3 regions of the Lelliottia jeotgali genome follow, and region 2 is predicted to be linked to each of the others. Evidence: predicted binding sites of a transcription regulator. Region 2 holds the regulator's gene; each other region holds the start of a gene.
The links. Region 2 encodes CRP, which controls carbon source genes, mostly activating them, when cyclic AMP is high. Its sites were predicted from a motif close to ATGTGANNNNNNTCACAT; they were not measured.
Positions count from the first base shown of each region.

Region 1: the regulator CRP is predicted to act here: its motif matches at 1,389-1,406, upstream of bhsA (multiple stress resistance protein BhsA).
Region 3: the regulator CRP is predicted to act here: its motif matches at 3,631-3,648, upstream of azuC (stress response protein AzuC).

Region 1 covers NZ_JAENMQ010000003.1:172,018-177,418, forward strand. The annotation lists gene ldtC (L,D-transpeptidase LdtC) at 17-976, shown strand; gene bhsA (multiple stress resistance protein BhsA) at 1,058-1,315, opposite strand; gene comR (TetR family copper-responsive transcriptional repressor ComR) at 1,562-2,197, shown strand; gene JBO43_RS09635 (TonB-dependent siderophore receptor) at 2,398-4,590, shown strand; gene JBO43_RS09640 (glycine zipper 2TM domain-containing protein) at 4,655-5,194, opposite strand; gene JBO43_RS09645 (NAD(P)/FAD-dependent oxidoreductase) at 5,387-5,401, opposite strand, start outside.
Region 2 covers NZ_JAENMQ010000015.1:21,800-27,200, reverse strand. The annotation lists gene argD (bifunctional acetylornithine/succinyldiaminopimelate transaminase) at 1-830, shown strand, start outside; gene JBO43_RS20560 (YccS/YhfK family putative transporter) at 884-2,971, opposite strand; gene crp (cAMP-activated global transcriptional regulator CRP) at 3,030-3,662, opposite strand; gene JBO43_RS20550 (OsmC family protein) at 3,970-4,374, shown strand; gene JBO43_RS20545 (phosphoribulokinase) at 4,514-5,383, opposite strand.
Region 3 covers NZ_JAENMQ010000001.1:765,978-771,378, forward strand. The annotation lists gene JBO43_RS03705 (DJ-1 family glyoxalase III) at 244-801, opposite strand; gene JBO43_RS03710 (non-heme ferritin-like protein) at 1,014-1,517, shown strand; gene JBO43_RS03715 (anaerobic C4-dicarboxylate transporter) at 1,659-3,002, shown strand; gene JBO43_RS03720 (DUF2766 family protein) at 3,137-3,388, opposite strand; gene azuC (stress response protein AzuC) at 3,497-3,580, opposite strand; gene JBO43_RS03730 (MFS transporter) at 3,794-5,215, shown strand; gene JBO43_RS03735 (RpiB/LacA/LacB family sugar-phosphate isomerase) at 5,272-5,401, opposite strand, start outside.

The DNA.
Region 1 (5,401 bases), on a different contig from region 2:
ATTATTGTGGATATTGGTGATGATGACTCTGCGTTTTACTCGCTGGATAACCCTTTTTGCTCTCGCGGCAACCGTCGCGATCGCCCTGCCCGCTCGGGCTAATACCTGGCCTCTGCCCCCAGCCGGAAGCCGTCTGGTAGGCGAGAACCGCTTCCACGTGGTGGAAAATGATGGCGGTTCGCTGGAGGCGATTGCCAAAAAATACAACGTCGGCTTCCTGGCATTGTTACAGGCCAACCCTGGTGTCGACCCGTACGTACCGCGCCCCGGCAGCGTCCTGACCATCCCGCTGCAAACGCTGCTGCCTGATGCACCGCGCGAAGGTCTGGTGATAAACCTCGCCGAACTGCGCCTCTATTATTACCCGCCGGGTAAAAGTGAAGTGACGGTTTATCCCATCGGGATTGGTCAGTTGGGCGGCGACACCCTGACGCCGACGATGGTGACCACCGTTTCGGATAAACGCGCCAACCCAACCTGGACGCCGACGGCCAATATTCGTGCGCGCTATAAAGCCCAGGGGATTGATCTGCCTGCCGTGGTTCCGGCGGGTCCGGATAACCCAATGGGTCATCACGCCATTCGCCTCGCCGCTTACGGTGGCGTCTATTTGCTGCATGGCACCAACGCTGATTTTGGTATCGGGATGCGCGTGAGTTCTGGCTGTATTCGCCTGCGCGACGGGGATATCGAGACGCTGTTCCGCGTGATAACACCAGGAACCAAGGTCAATATTATCAACACGCCGATCAAAGTGTCTGAAGAGCCGGGCGGGAGACGTCTGGTGGAGATTCACCAGCCGCTGTCGAAGAACATTGGTGATGATCCACAAACGCTGCCGATTACGCTTAACGCCGCGATGCAGACCTTCAAGGCCCGTGCAGATAGCGCGGTGATGGAAAAAGCGATGGACGTGCGCTCGGGAATGCCGGTGGATGTCACACCGCATCACGATGTAGGGCAACAGGCGCTTTAAGAATAGATAGAACGAAAAAAGGCCCTGCTTTTCAGCAGGGCCTTTTTTATAGCAGTGGCATATATGAGGGTTACGCCAGGCTTATTTGTAGATAACAGCGGTACCATGAAGGTTGTTCGGACCGGTTACAGAAGTGATGCGGAATGATTTCGCGCCCATTTCTTCTGCTTTCTGTGCTAACTGGTCTTCCAGTGAACCCAGGTTGGTACCTGCATTTGCAGAGATAGTACCGACTTTATGCTGGTCAGCCGGGGTGGACTGCACTTCTACAGCCGCGAAGCTTGCGAATGACAGTGAACTCAGTACAGCAGCAGCGATAAGGGTGTTGATAGTTTTCATGATTATTAGCCTTTAACAGATGAATTTGGGAGGTCGTTAGTTATTTACTTAACGATCGATAGGTAAATGATAGATGTGATCCAGGTCACACGTCAACATAATTTTATAATGACCATTAAATTAATTTTAAACCTCTTATTTTTCATACCCATATGATTAATTTATTTTTGTGAAATCAGTGCTGGTCGCGGGTGGCTATAATTTTTATAATGATCATTCAACAAACCAACACAGGTACAACGGCAAATGACAACCGACGTCACGAGTTGCGTAAAAAAAAGCCGTGGCCGACCGAAAGTGTTCGACAGGGATGCGGCGCTCGATAAGGCCATGACACTCTTCTGGCAGCATGGGTATGAAGCCACCTCGCTCTCCGACCTGGTCGAAGCGACGGGCGCCAAAGCCCCGACGCTGTATGCAGAATTCACCAATAAAGAAGGCCTGTTCCGCGCAGTGCTCGATCGCTACATCACGCGTTTCGCGGCCAAACATGAAGCTCAGCTGTTTTGCGAAGAGAAAAGCGTTGAGCAAGCATTGCAGGATTACTTCGCGGCCATCTCGGCCTGCTTTACCAGCAAAGACACGCCAGCGGGCTGTTTCATGATTAACACTTCCGCCACGCTTGCCGCCGCGTCGAAAGATATCGCTAATACAGTGAAATCGCGCCATGCGATGCAGGAAGAGACGTTGGGCGCGTTTCTACGCCAGCGACAAGAACGCGGTGAGATCCCGGCGCATTGCGATCCCCTCGAACTCACACAATTTTTAAGCTGTGTGCTTCAGGGGATGTCGATCAGCGCGCGCGAAGGCGCAAGCCTGGAAAAATTGCAAAGTATCTCCCGCACCACCCTGCGCCTTTGGCCTGAGCTGCTCAAACTCTGATTATCAGGGCGGGTCACCGCCCTTTTTCTTGTCCTCTCCCCCTCCTTTTCAAATTCTTATCCTGTAAACCCTCTTAATTCAGCGGGTTGATAATGAGACTCTTTCTCGGCACTATTCGTGTTTACATTTATTTCACAATGTTTCGATTGTGTAATTTGACCTGCCGAAAACAAAGAGCAAAAGCTCAACAAGGAATGATGATGAAGAAGAGCCTCTGGGTGCTCAACCCTGTTCTACTGGCCATCGCGATGCCGCTGTATGCAGAACAAAAAAACGAAGACAATCTGATTGTTAGCGCCAACCGTAGCCATCGCACCGTCGCCGAAATGGCTCAGACGACGTGGATTATCGAAGGCCAGGAGATTGAACAACAGGTTCAGGGCGGGAAAGAGTTCAAGGATATTCTCGGCCAACTGATTCCTGGCATGGACGTCAGCAGCCAGGGGCGCACCAACTACGGAATGAACATGCGTGGCCGCGCGATTGTGGTGCTGATCGACGGCGTGCGATTGAACTCGTCGCGCACCGACAGCCGCCAGCTGGATTCTATTGACCCGTTTAACGTCGAGCACATTGAAGTTATTTCCGGTTCCACTTCACTGTATGGCGGCGGCAGTACCGGCGGCCTGATTAATATCGTCACCAAAAAAGGCCAGCCGGAAACCCAGGTCGACCTGGAACTGGGCGGTAAAAGCGGCTTTAACAATAGCGACGATCGCGATGAGCGCGTGGCTGCCGCCGTCAGCGGTGGCAACGATCACGCCTCGGGCCGCCTGTCCGTAGCCTATCAGCGCTTTGGCGGTTGGTACGACGGTAACGGTGATGCACTCACCTTCGACAATACCCAGACCGGATTGCAGCATTCGGATCGTCTGGACGTGATGGGCACCGGTACGATTGAAATTGACGAAACCCGTCAGCTACAGCTGGTCACGCAGTATTACAAAAGCCAGGGTGACGATGATTACGGGTTGTATCTGGACAAGAATATGAGCGCCGTCACCGGCAATGGCACGGCTCGCACCTCCAGCGGATTTAGCTCTGACCGTATCCCTGGCACCGAGCGACATCTGGTTAGCCTGCAATATTCCGACACCGATTTCTGGGGGCAGGAACTGGTCGGGCAGATCTATTATCGCGATGAATCTCTGCGTTTTTATCCTTTCCCGACGGTAGCTAAAGGGCAAATCTCCAGCTTCTCCGCTTCCGAGCAAAATACCGACCAGTATGGCGCCAAGCTGACGCTGAACAGCACACCGCTCGACGGCTGGCAGCTCACCTGGGGTATTGATGCTGACCATGAAACCTTCGATTCCAATCAGATGTTCTTCGATCTGGCCAATTCCGTTCCTTCTGGCGGCATGAACAACCAGTCGGCTTACAGCACGGGCCGCTATCCGGGCTACAGCATTACTAACTTCGCGCCGTTCCTGCAAAACAGCTACGACATTAATGACGTGTTCACCCTCAGCGGTGGCGTGCGTTATCAGTGGACGGAAAACCGCGTCGACGATTTCATCGGCTATAAAGAGCAGCAAACAATCGCCAAAGGTGATGCGCTCTCCGCCGACGCGATTCCAGGCGGCAAAACCGATTACGATAATTTCCTCTTTAACGCGGGTATTCTGGCGCACCTTACCGAGCGCCAGCAGGTGTGGTTTAACTTCTCCCAGGGCGTTGAATTACCGGACCCAGGGAAGTATTACGGCAACGGCGCCTATAAACCGGTGGATGCACAAGGCCATCTGGCGCTCGGTAAAAGCGTGAATCCGAATGATGCAAAACTCGAAGGCATCAAAGTGGACTCCTACGAGCTGGGCTGGCGCTTTACCGGCGATCAGCTGCGCACGCAGATTGCGGCGTATTACTCGCTGTCGGACAAATCTATTGATATCAATCGTGCCGATATGACTATTGATGTGAATCCGCAAAAGCGCCGGATTTACGGCGTCGAAGGGGCGGTGGATTACTTTATTCCTGATAGCGACTGGAGTTTAGGCGGGAACTTCAACGTTCTGAAATCCGAGATTAAAACCAACGGTTCCTGGGAGAAATGGGACGTGACGCAGGCGTCGCCATCCAAAGCCACGGCGTACGTCGGCTGGGCGCCAGAACCGTGGGCGTTGCGCCTGCAAACCCAGCAGGCATTCGATCTGAGCGATGCGTCGGGCAATAAAATCGATGGCTACAATACCGTTGATTTTATCGGCAGCTATCAGCTCCCACTGGGCAAACTGACGTTTAGCGTCGAAAACCTGCTCGATAAAGAGTACACCACCGTCTGGGGACAGCGTGCTCCGCTGCTCTACAGCCCAACCTACGGCAATGCGGCGCTGTACGAGTATAAAGGCCGCGGACGGACCTTCGGTCTGAACTACGCCCTGACCTTCTGACAGGCGAAAAAAAGGCTCCTCAGCCTGAGCGTTTGAGGAGCCAAATTCAAAAATACCGCTTTTTTTACACCTTGTTATTCAGAACCAGCTGACCGTTGCTATCCAGAGGGATCTGGGTACCCGGATCTTTATCCATGCGGATTTTGCCCTGCTGATCGCCAATTTTGTAGGTCACATCGTAGCCGAGCATTTTTTCTGATTTGTCATACACGGTTTTGCAGCGCTGCTGCGTGGTGGTGTAGGTATCGCCGTCCTGCATCGCGCCCTGGACCTGGTTACCGGCGTAGCCGCCACCCAGTGCGCCGACCACGGTCGCGACATCTTTCCCGCGTCCGCCGCCAAACTGATGACCGATTACGCCACCCGCGACCGCCCCCAGCACGGAGCCTGCGATGCGGTTTTCATCCTGCACCGGGCGACGATGGGTCACCGCGACGTTGCGGCACTCCTGACGAGGGGTTTTCACCGATTCTTTAATCGGTGTGGCTGAAACAACTTGTGCGTACTGCGGGCCGCGTTCAAACACGTTCAGACTGGCCACTGCTGCCACGCCCAGCGCCGCAGCTACGCCAATCCCTATACCCGCCAACATAGATTTATTCACGGGACTTCCTCCTTTGTTGCTATTGGTAACAATTTTGCAATCAAAGACAAGAGTCGACTATCGGAATAACGCTCAAAAAGAGAGGAGTGAAATGAAAACCAGCGCGTTTCAGAGAACTCTTAAGCACCCTGACGGATATTGTCAGCAGGAAATGCTAAAAATCCCTCCGGGGGGCCCGGAGGGACTGAAGGATCAGTGCAGTTTGAG
Region 2 (5,401 bases):
AAACCAAGATTATTGCCTTCCATAATGCCTTCCACGGTCGTTCGCTGTTTACGGTTTCGGTGGGCGGGCAGCCGAAGTATTCCGACGGTTTCGGCCCGAAACCGGCTGATATCATCCATGTGCCGTTTAACGATCTGCACGCCGTGAAAGCGGTGATGGACGATCACACCTGCGCAGTGGTGGTTGAGCCAATCCAGGGCGAGGGCGGCGTGATGGCCGCAACGCCGGAGTTCCTGAAAGGGCTGCGCGAACTGTGCGATGAACATCAGGCGCTGCTGGTGTTTGATGAAGTGCAAAGCGGCATGGGGCGTACCGGCGATCTGTTCGCCTACATGCACTACGGCGTGACACCGGATATTCTCACCAGCGCCAAAGCGCTCGGCGGCGGCTTCCCGGTTAGCGCGGTGTTGACCACGCTGGAGATCGCGTCGGCCTTCCACGTCGGTTCGCACGGTTCCACCTACGGCGGCAACCCGCTGGCGTGCGCTATCGCCGGGGCGGCGTTTGATATTATCAATACGCCGGAAGTGCTGAACGGTGTGAATGCGAAGCGCGAGCAGTTTGTGCAGCATCTCCAGCAGATTGACGCACAATATGACGTGTTCAGCGATATTCGCGGCATGGGTCTTTTAGTCGGGGCTGAACTGAAGCCGCAGTACAAAGGCCGCGCGCGTGATTTCCTCCACGCCGCTGCGCACGAAGGCGTGATGGTGCTTAATGCGGGGCCAGATGTGATGCGCTTTGCGCCGTCGCTGGTGATTGATGGGCAGGATATCGACGACGGCATGCATCGCTTTGCCAGTGCGGTGAAGAAGATCGTTCAGGGATAGTGGAAATTGCCGGGTGGCGGCTTCGCCTTACCCGGCCTACGGGGCGTAAACCATCACGATTCTTTGCGTCGCAAAATCCGCGTCAACCAAACCCCGTGATGCGGACGCTGACGCCATGCCACCGACGAAATGGTGTGCATGGTGTTCAAATGCCCCAATACCCGCTGCAAATGCTGCTCCAGAGTGCTCATCGGACCGTGTGTTAACGTCTCTGGCGCTTCAAGAATATTTGAATCCCCCGATTCTCCCGGCGCGTCGTACTCCAGACGCTGCTGGCAACGCTGCAAGGCAATTTCACACGACTGCAAATAGCGCTGCGCCAGATCCGGTGTCAGCATTGTGTGCTCGCGCGCCAGGGTGGTCATCGCGTTGATATGCTCGACGATAAACTGGCTGTGCGTGACCCACAGCTTCATATCCGCCAGATAGTGAGAATTAAAGCCCGGCTCCTGCATCGCCTGGTTGAGGGAGTTAAACAGCGCGTTGTGTGCCTGGTTGACCTTCATGCGCTGATAGGCCAGCGGCGATGCTTTAGGATCGTCGCTCAGGATCAGCCGAATCGCCTGCTGATCGGCTTCGAGCGCGTCATGGGCGTTCTGGCGTAACAGTCCGCTTTGCCACTGTGGCCACAGCCAGACCATCCCGCCAAAGGCAATCAGACAGCCAATCAGCGTATCGACCAGCCGCGCGACAATATACTGCTCGCCGTTCAGGGTCAGCAGTTGCAGGGTATACACTGCCGTCACCGTAAACCCGACCATCGCCCAGCCGTAGTTTTTACGGATAATCAAATACCCCACCAGAGTGATCACCAGCATCCCCAGCAGGGTGTAGCCATCGGGTACGTGGAAGTGCAGCGTCACCCCAGCAATCACCAAACCCGCGAACGTGCCGAGTGCCCGATGCAGAATGCGCACCCGCGTGGCGCCATATCCGTTCTGAGTGACAAACAGCACGGTCATTAAAATCCAGTAGGGTTTGGGTAAGTGCAGCGCCACGCCCATCAGGCTGGCCGCGCTGAGCATCACGCTGATGCGCGCGGCATTGCGCAGAGCGGCGGATTTCAGCGACAGATAGCTTTTGAGTGCAGGCAACAGCGGCAGCCGTTTTTGCTTATCGGCCATCAGGTCACGTGCATAGAGCGGACGCTGAGTTCTCAACACCCGCGCGATACGGCTGAAATGCCAGGCGCAAAACTGTCCGACCGGGTTATCCGGGTGCTGGCGCGCAATTTTCTCCAGCGCACCCAGCTGTTTATCCATCGTAAAGCGGGTCGGGTAGCGGTGATAAAGAATATCGTCCGCCAACACGCGCAGGCGAGTCGCGACCGTCTGGGCATTCCAGCGCAGCACTGCTTCGGCGTGGCTGCGCTCTACCAGTTTTTGCACCTCCTGCGGATGATGCAAGCTGACTGAGATATGTTCCTGCAGATCCAGCCCGACCTGGAAGGTACGCAGCAGGCGTTTGTATTCATGATTTTTATTGGCCGCCAGCATGTGCAGTTGTTGGTAACACTGGCTGATTAAATCGACCACTTTTTGCTGGCGCGACAGCAGCGGCGGCAATGATTTTTCCGGGTCTGCGTGCTGGGTCAGCAGGGTGTATTTCGCTTCGCAATAATCGGCGAGCTGAACGTACAGCAGGCTCAGGGATTCTCGCAGCGGCTGTTCCCGCCACATCCAGAACCAAAACCAGTTAAAAAGCCCGTACCACAGCGTGCCGGCGGCGTAGATCAGCAGCGGCTCCCAGACGGGCATATTCCCGGCGAGGCTCAGCGTGAATATCGCTGCAATCAGTGAAGCGGGCAGCAGGCGGGCGTGAAGTGCGCTGATCTCCGCCGTGACGCCCAGCGTCATCGCCAGCACGGTCAGGATTAAAGGCAGCGGGATATCGCGGGCCAGCAGCAGCTGTACGGCGAGGCTACACCCGGCAAACAGGCAGCCGCCGATAATCAGGCGTTTGAAAAAACGTTTGTGGGGAGTATCCAGACCGGCAATGTTGCAGCAGGCAGGAACAAGAGAAAAAAGCAGCCCCTGTTGCAGATGGCCCAGGACTAAACCAATGGCCACGGGAAGACATAACACCAGGGTTTGACGTAGTGCGTAGTTAACTTCCGGGTGATAAATCAGCCTGCGCCACATAATCGTCAGAGACAAAAACGGCGTGACACCTTGCGATGGCACGCCGTTTTTTCCGGAATTAACGCGTTCCGTAAACCACGATTGTTTTACCGTGGGCGGAGATCAGGTTTTGATCTTCCAGCATTTTCAGGATACGGCCAACGGTCTCACGAGAACAGCCGACGATCTGACCAATTTCCTGACGGGTAATTTTAATTTGCATACCGTCCGGGTGGGTCATGGCGTCAGGTTGTTTCGCCAGGTTCAGCAGTGTCTGCGCGATGCGGCCAGTAACGTCGAGGAAAGCGAGGTTGCCCACTTTCTCGGAAGTGACCTGCAGGCGGCGAGCCATCTGCGAAGAAAGACGCATCAGGATGTCCGGGTTGACCTGGATCAGCTGGCGGAATTTCTTGTAGGAGATCTCAGCGACTTCACATGCGGATTTTGCGCGCACCCAGGCGCTACGTTCCTGGCCTTCTTCAAACAGGCCCAGTTCACCGATGAAATCGCCCTGGTTCAGATAAGAAAGGATCATCTCTTTCCCTTCTTCATCTTTGATCAGCACTGCCACCGAGCCTTTGACGATGTAATACAACGTTTCCGCTTTTTCACCCTGGTGAATCAGCGTGCTCTTCGATGGGTACTTATGAATGTGGCAATGAGACAAGAACCATTCGAGAGTCGGGTCTGTTTGCGGTTTGCCAAGCACCATGCGCTGTTATCCTCTGTTATAAGCTGTCTCAGAGTCAAAATCGCATCCTGACTCTGGGGTTGCAATCGAATTCTTACCCGTACCTGGGAAGTTGGCTGTCACAATGTTTGCAGCCAGTAAAGTTTGATGTCCTCTGCATACATGTGTAACGTCAATGTATTACTGTAGCATCGAGACTGTTTTAGCATAGCTTTAGCCGCGTGTCTCCTGGTGTCTCGCTTCAGCATGATGCAGGTCGCCTTCCGTTGCGAGAATTGTAACGCACGCGTAATCTGTTCTGAAAAATGCAACTTTGGAGTTAATGAAAATGCAAGCGCGTGTGAAATGGGTTGAAGGTTTAACGTTCCTTGGCGAATCCGCTTCAGGGCACCAGATTTTGATGGACGGTAACTCCGGAGATAAAGCGCCAAGCCCGATGGAAGTGGTGCTGATGGCCGCTGGCGGATGTAGTGCGATCGACGTGGTGTCGATTCTGCAAAAAGGCCGTCACGATGTGACCGACTGCGAAGTGAAACTGACGTCAGAACGTCGTGAGGAAGCGCCACGTCTGTTTACGCACATCAATTTGCATTTTATCGTCACCGGTAAAGAGCTGAAGGATGCCGCGGTGTCCCGCGCGGTAGATTTGTCTGCGGAGAAGTACTGCTCTGTGGCGTTGATGCTGGAAAAAGCGGTAAAGATTACGCATTCGTATGAAGTGATTGACGCCTGATTCGTTGGCGGGTGGCGATTCGCTAACCCGTCCTACAAAGGCAACATCTGCGGTATTTTGCCCGATGGCGCGACGCTTACCGGGCCTACAAAAGCCTGAATGTAGGCCGGATAAGCGCAGCGCCATCCGGCAACAGACCTTAGGCGATCTTCTTGCCTTCCATCAGCCGTTGCACCAGCGGCATCATGATCAATTCCATCGCCAGCCCCATTTTGCCACCCGGCACCACCAGCGTATTGATGTGCGAGATAAACGAGCCCTGCAGCATCGCCAGCAGCCACGGATAATCAATATCGTCCAGATTGCGGAAGTGGATCACCACAAAACTCTCGTCCAGCGAAGGGATCGTTTTTGCCGCAAACGGGTTGGACGTGTCCACTGTGGGAACGCGCTGGAAGTTGATATGAGTGCGGGAAAACTGCGGCGTCAGGAAGTTAATGTAATCTTCCATCGAACGCACTACCGAATCCATCACCGCTTCGCGCGAATGGCCGCGCTCGCTCATGTCGCGGGTCAGCTTCTGAATCCACTCCAGATTGACAATCGGCACCACGCCGACCAGCAAATCCACGTGGCGCGCCACGTCGTGCTGCGGAGTCACCACGCCACCGTGTAATCCCTCATAAAACAGCACATCGGTCGGTTCCGGCAGCGGCTGCCACGGTGTGAAGGTACCAGGCACCTGATTCCACGGCACCGCTTCGTCATAGGTGTGCAGATATTTGCGTGACTGACCTTTACCCGTATGTCCGTAATCCTGGAAAGTCTGTTCCAGCAGGCCGAAGTCGTTGGCGTCTGGCCCGAAATAGCTGATGTGCTTGCCTAAATCGCGGGCCTTGCGGATAGCCATGTCCATTTCAGGACGGGTGAAGCGATGAAAACTATCGCCCTCAACCTCGGCAGCACGCAGATTGAGCTGCGCGAAGATCTTGCGAAAAGCGAGGCTGGTGGTCGTGGTTCCCGCACCACTCGAACCCGTGACGGCAATAACCGGATGTCTGGCGGACATAGCAACTCCCTGACTGGA
Region 3 (5,401 bases), on a different contig from region 2:
AGGCATTAGCGCTAAACCTGTAATAAGCGATAGTGCTGGAGATAGTTTTAGCGGGAAATTAATCATCCATAAGAGAGCGCCATCACACCGCAGAATTACAGTAATTGCGTACATAGATTCAGCGATAAATGACATAAAAATGAGGGGTATTGTCGGACAAATAGTGAGGGTTTAAGCAGAATTATCCATGAGGTTAGCTAACATGTCCCTGTAAGGCGGGCGCCGTAGCGCCCGACAGAAAAATTACCAGGCGTAGTAAATGTGATCGGCGTGGTCACGCACCGGAGCTTCGTCTCCCAGCAAACGTGCCGAGAGCGTCAGGGCAAAATCAAAGGCATGCCCCAGACCTTTGCCGCTGAGCAGATTTTGGTCTTCCACGACCGGCGCATCAACATATTCTCCGTCTTTGACCGTTTCCCACAGTTCCCCGGAACAGACGTAGCGACGGCCTTTCAGCAGGCCATTTCCGCCCAGCACACGGGCAGCGGCAGAGCAGATCGGACAGATGAGTTTTCCGGCATCATCGTGGGCTTTCACAAAAGCAATCACTTCCTTGCTGGCGGCCAGATTCACACTCCCCTGCGGCCCGCCCGGCAGAACGACTGCGTCATACAGGGTATCTGCACGCTCCGTTAGCGTCCCGTCTGCCACCATCGGAATATTATGATAGCTCACTACCGCGCGAGACTCCGCGCAGGCCAACGTCTCGACCTCAATCTGCATCCGTCGCAGGATATCAATCGTGATAATTGCTTCCGCTTCTTCAAATCCTGGTGCCAATAACACTGCAACCTTTGCCATTATGATCTCCACGCATAAAATAGATAAAACATCGTTTCATTTTACAAGATGTCATAAGTCAAACTTGTACGTGGATCACAGTTCCTTAGAAAGGCGAATTGATGGCGTTATTCTTTTTTAATGAGGGGAAATGGATAGCCGGTCACATTAAGATGATGCTGAACGGCTTTATTCTGTTAGTAATCATCCCGTTCAGAAATAAGGATATTATAATGACGACTTCAGGAATGATTCAAAAGCTCAACACCCAGATGAATCTCGAATTCAACGCGTCAATTCTCTATTTACACTTGAGCGACTGGTGTTCAGAGCACAGCCTCAATGGCACCGCCACCTTCCTGCGCACCCAGGCACAAAGCAATATCACCCAAATGATGCGGGTGTTCGAATTTATGAAACAAGTCGGTGCAAATCCGATTGTTAAAGCCCGCGTGATATCCGAAGAGTCTTATTCATCGCTGGAAGAATTGTTCCAGAAAACCCTCGACGAGTATGAGCAGCGCCTGAGTATGCTCAATTCCTTAGCCGGTGAAGCGAAGGCCCTAAAGGACGACACTATTCTGGATTTCTTGCACGACATGGGGAAAGAGCAGCAGCAGGATGGATTGTTATTGAAAACCATTCTGGATGAGGTGCGCAGCGCAAAACGCGCCGGGCTGTGTATGGAGCAGACCGATCAGCATCTGCTCAACGTGGTGAATTATCAGCATCACTGATCCCTTTACCGTAATTGTTAATTAATAGTTACCAAGTCTCTGCTTTTATTGAAATTTAACAAATCTGATCTGGCTCCCAGCCAATACACTTACAAAGTGAAATGATTTAATTCATTTCACTTTGATTGACGAGGGAGCTTCATGATCACCATTGAGTTTATTGTCATTATTCTCTGCCTGCTGGTGGGAACACGGTTTGGCGGAATGGGTCTTGGGCTGATAAGCGGTATCGGCCTGTTCATTTTAAGCTTTGTATTCGGCTTACAGCCCGGCAAACCGCCGGTCGATGTGATGCTGACTATTCTCGCGGTGATTGGTTGTGCCGCCACGTTACAGACTGCAGGCGGTTTGAACGTGATGATGCAGTTTGCTGAGCGTTTACTGCGCAAGCATCCGCAGCACATTACCCTCCTCGCACCTTTCACTACCTGGATGTTGACGTTTCTGTGTGGCACCGGGCACGTGGTTTACACCATGTTTCCGATCATCGCTGATATCGCGCTGAAAAAAGGAATTCGTCCGGAACGCCCAATGGCCGTTGCTTCCATCGCTTCGCAGATGGCAATTACCGCCTCTCCGGTCTCTGTCGCTGTGGTGTCGCTGGTATCGATCATTGGCGCTCAGCACGGTGTAGGTCAGGCGTGGGGCATCCTTGAGATTCTGGCCGTTTCGGTTCCCGCCTCGCTGTTTGGCGTGATGATCGCCGCGCTCTGGAGCCTGCGTCGCGGGAAAGATCTGGCTGATGACGCTGAGTTTCAGGAGAAATTAACCGACCCAAAACAGCGCGAATTTATTTACGGCAGCACCGAAACGCTAATGAATCAGCGCTTTCCGAAGCAGGCGTACTGGTCAACATGGATTTTCTTCGCCGGGATCGCCGTGGTGGTTCTGCTGGGTGCCCTGCCCGATTTACGACCTGCCTTCGAAATTAAAGGTAAAATGACGGCGTTGTCGATGAACCTGGTGATTCAGATGATGATGCTGATTGCCGGGGCCGTGATGCTGATTGCCTGTAAGGTCAATGCCTCCGCCATTTCGAACGGCGCCGTATTTAAAGCCGGGATGGTGGCGATTTTCTCGGTGTTCGGCGTCGCGTGGATGAGCGATACCTTTTTCCAGGCGCACCTCGACGAGCTGAAAATGGCGCTGGAGGGCGTGGTGAAAAGTCATCCGTGGACCTATGCCATCGTACTGTTCCTGGTCTCTAAACTGGTGAACAGCCAGGCCGCAGCGCTCACCGCCGTCGCACCGATGGGCCTGATGCTGGGCATCGAGCCGAAAATGTTAATCGCATTCTTCCCGGCCTCTTACGGCTATTTCGTCCTGCCGACTTATCCAAGCGATCTGGCCTGTATTGGCTTTGACCGCTCCGGTACGACCAAAATCGGCAAGTTTATTATCAACCACAGCTTTATTCTGCCGGGGCTGATCGGCGTGAGCTGCGCCTGTGCCGCCAGTTATCTGCTGGTGCAAACCTTCTTCTAATCGCGAACAGCGTGCTGCCAGTCAAAGACGCCCGGCGGCACTTCGTTTGCACGGGCCTACGGGGTTTTGTAGGCCGGGTAAGCGAAGCGCCACCCGGCAAAAACCTGTTTCAAAATTCAAAACATCGGTTTATTTTAGTGTGACTCACCCTGCGGTGTGAACTTGAGTTCGATAAGCGCAATGGCTTTTTGAATGGCGCGAAGCGTAACGGGATCCGCCGCAGCAGGATGGCTGGTGAAATCGATGTTTTTCAGTTGGGTGGACATTTTTTCCCGCACTTCGGTCGGGGTGATAACGTCTAACACATCCAGGATTTGTTTGATGACCAACTGGCACGCGACGACGTCAGATACCAGTTCCTGATCGGCGCTCAGATTTTGAGACATAGGAAGCTCCTTCAATAAAGAGCGCCATAGTAACAAAATGAGTGCCCTTTCATCTTCCCTCTCGTCGACCGCAGGCACAAAAAAACCTGCCGAAGCAGGTTTTTTTCATCAGAACATTGCGCCTGGTGGTACGTCTTTGAACGTATTGCAGTAGTTTGCCCACATGCTTTTCAGGATTTTGCGCAGTTTCATTTTATGCTCCGGTAATGTGTTATGCAGGTGTTATTGTCTATGCGCATATAATATGACCAGCATCACAAAAATCAATGGTTATGTGATGTGTATCACGGTTATAAAACCAACAATGCTGCCAAGTTGTTATAAAAAATCACGGCAAATCCATAGGTTAGGAACTTATAAGTTCCAGTAAATTTTTATAAAATTTTTTGATATGGCAGGGTAAAGATGACCGAAAACATCACCGGGAAAGAGAGTCGCGGCTTGTCGCCTGCGGCGCTGCTGGTTGCCGGGGCGTTCTTTATGGAGTTTCTCGACGGCACAGTCATTGCCACCGCGCTTCCGGATATGGCAAAAAGTTTTGCCGTGCAGGCCGTCGATTTGAATATCGGTATCAGCGCCTACCTGATTACGCTGGCGGTATTGATCCCCGCCAGCGGCTGGATTGCCGATCGTTTTGGCGCACGCAGGGTGTTCGCTGTGGCGCTGGCAATTTTTACGCTGGCTTCCGTTCTGTGTGGCCTGTCCACCACAGTCGATCAGTTTGTCGCCATGCGCGTGCTTCAGGGTATGGGTGGCGCGCTGATGGTCCCGGTAGGCAGGCTCGCCGTGCTGCGTACCACGCCCAAGCATCAGCTTATCACCGCTATCGCGACCCTTACCTGGCCCGCGCTGGTTGCGCCGATTATTGGTCCGCCGCTCGGAGGATTTATCACCAGCTACGCCGACTGGCGCTGGATCTTCTTCATTAATGTGCCGCTCGGGATAGTGGCGATTATTCTGGCACTGCGGATTATTCCCGATCTGCGCGAAGACACGCGTCGACCGTTCGATACACCCGGTTTTATCGCCACCACCGTTGCGATGGTAAGCCTGGTTTATGCTATGGAGTTAATGGGGGCGCAACAGTCCGAAGGATTAGTTCTCACTCTCTGCCTGTTGGCCGTGGGCGCGGCAACACTCATTTATGCCCTGCGCCATTTTCAGCGAGCCCAGTGGCCGATGATTCGCCTCGACGCCATGCAGGTTCCGACATTTCGCGTGACGATGTACGGCGGTTCCCTGTTCCGGGCCTCCATTAGCGCGGTCCCTTTCCTGCTGCCGCTGATGTTCCAGGTCGGATTCGGGATGGACGCTTTTCACTCCGGCCTGTTGGTGCTGGCGGTATTTGTCGGCAATCTGACGATTAAACCGGCGACCACGCCGCTGATTCGCAGTCTCGGATTCAGAAAACTATTGCTGATGAATGGTGCGTTAAACGTCCTGTCGCTGCTGGCCTGCGCGTTTATCACCCCACAAACGCCGGTCTGGCTGATTATGCTCATCCTTTATCTGGGTGGTGTGTTCCGTTCTATTCAGTTTACTGCCGTTAGCACTCTGGCATTTTCGGATGTGCCATCGGCGCAAATGAGCTACGCCAATACGTTGTTTTCCACCGCGACGCAGCTGGCTGTCGGGCTTGGGATCACGCTCGGAGCGATTGGTATTCGTATCGGGGAAACACTGGGGGCGGTTCTGGGAATGGGAAATGTGCCAGGAATCAGCTTCCGTCTGGCCTTTGTCGCCATCGCGCTGATTTGTCTGGTGGGGATGTTTGATACCTTGCGACTCACAAAAGACGCGGGAAGTGCAGTGTCGAATAGACAATGAAACAGGTTTAGTAGGCCGGGTAAGCGAAGCGCCACCCGGCATATTCGAATGACGGATTAACCGACAATACCGCGAACAAAGGCTTCGATCTCTTTGTCCTGACAGTTTTCGAAGAAGCACTGCTGGAAACGCTGGCCGGACACCGCGGTTTTCACCAGTTCAGGATCGATGGCGCGCAGGGTATCA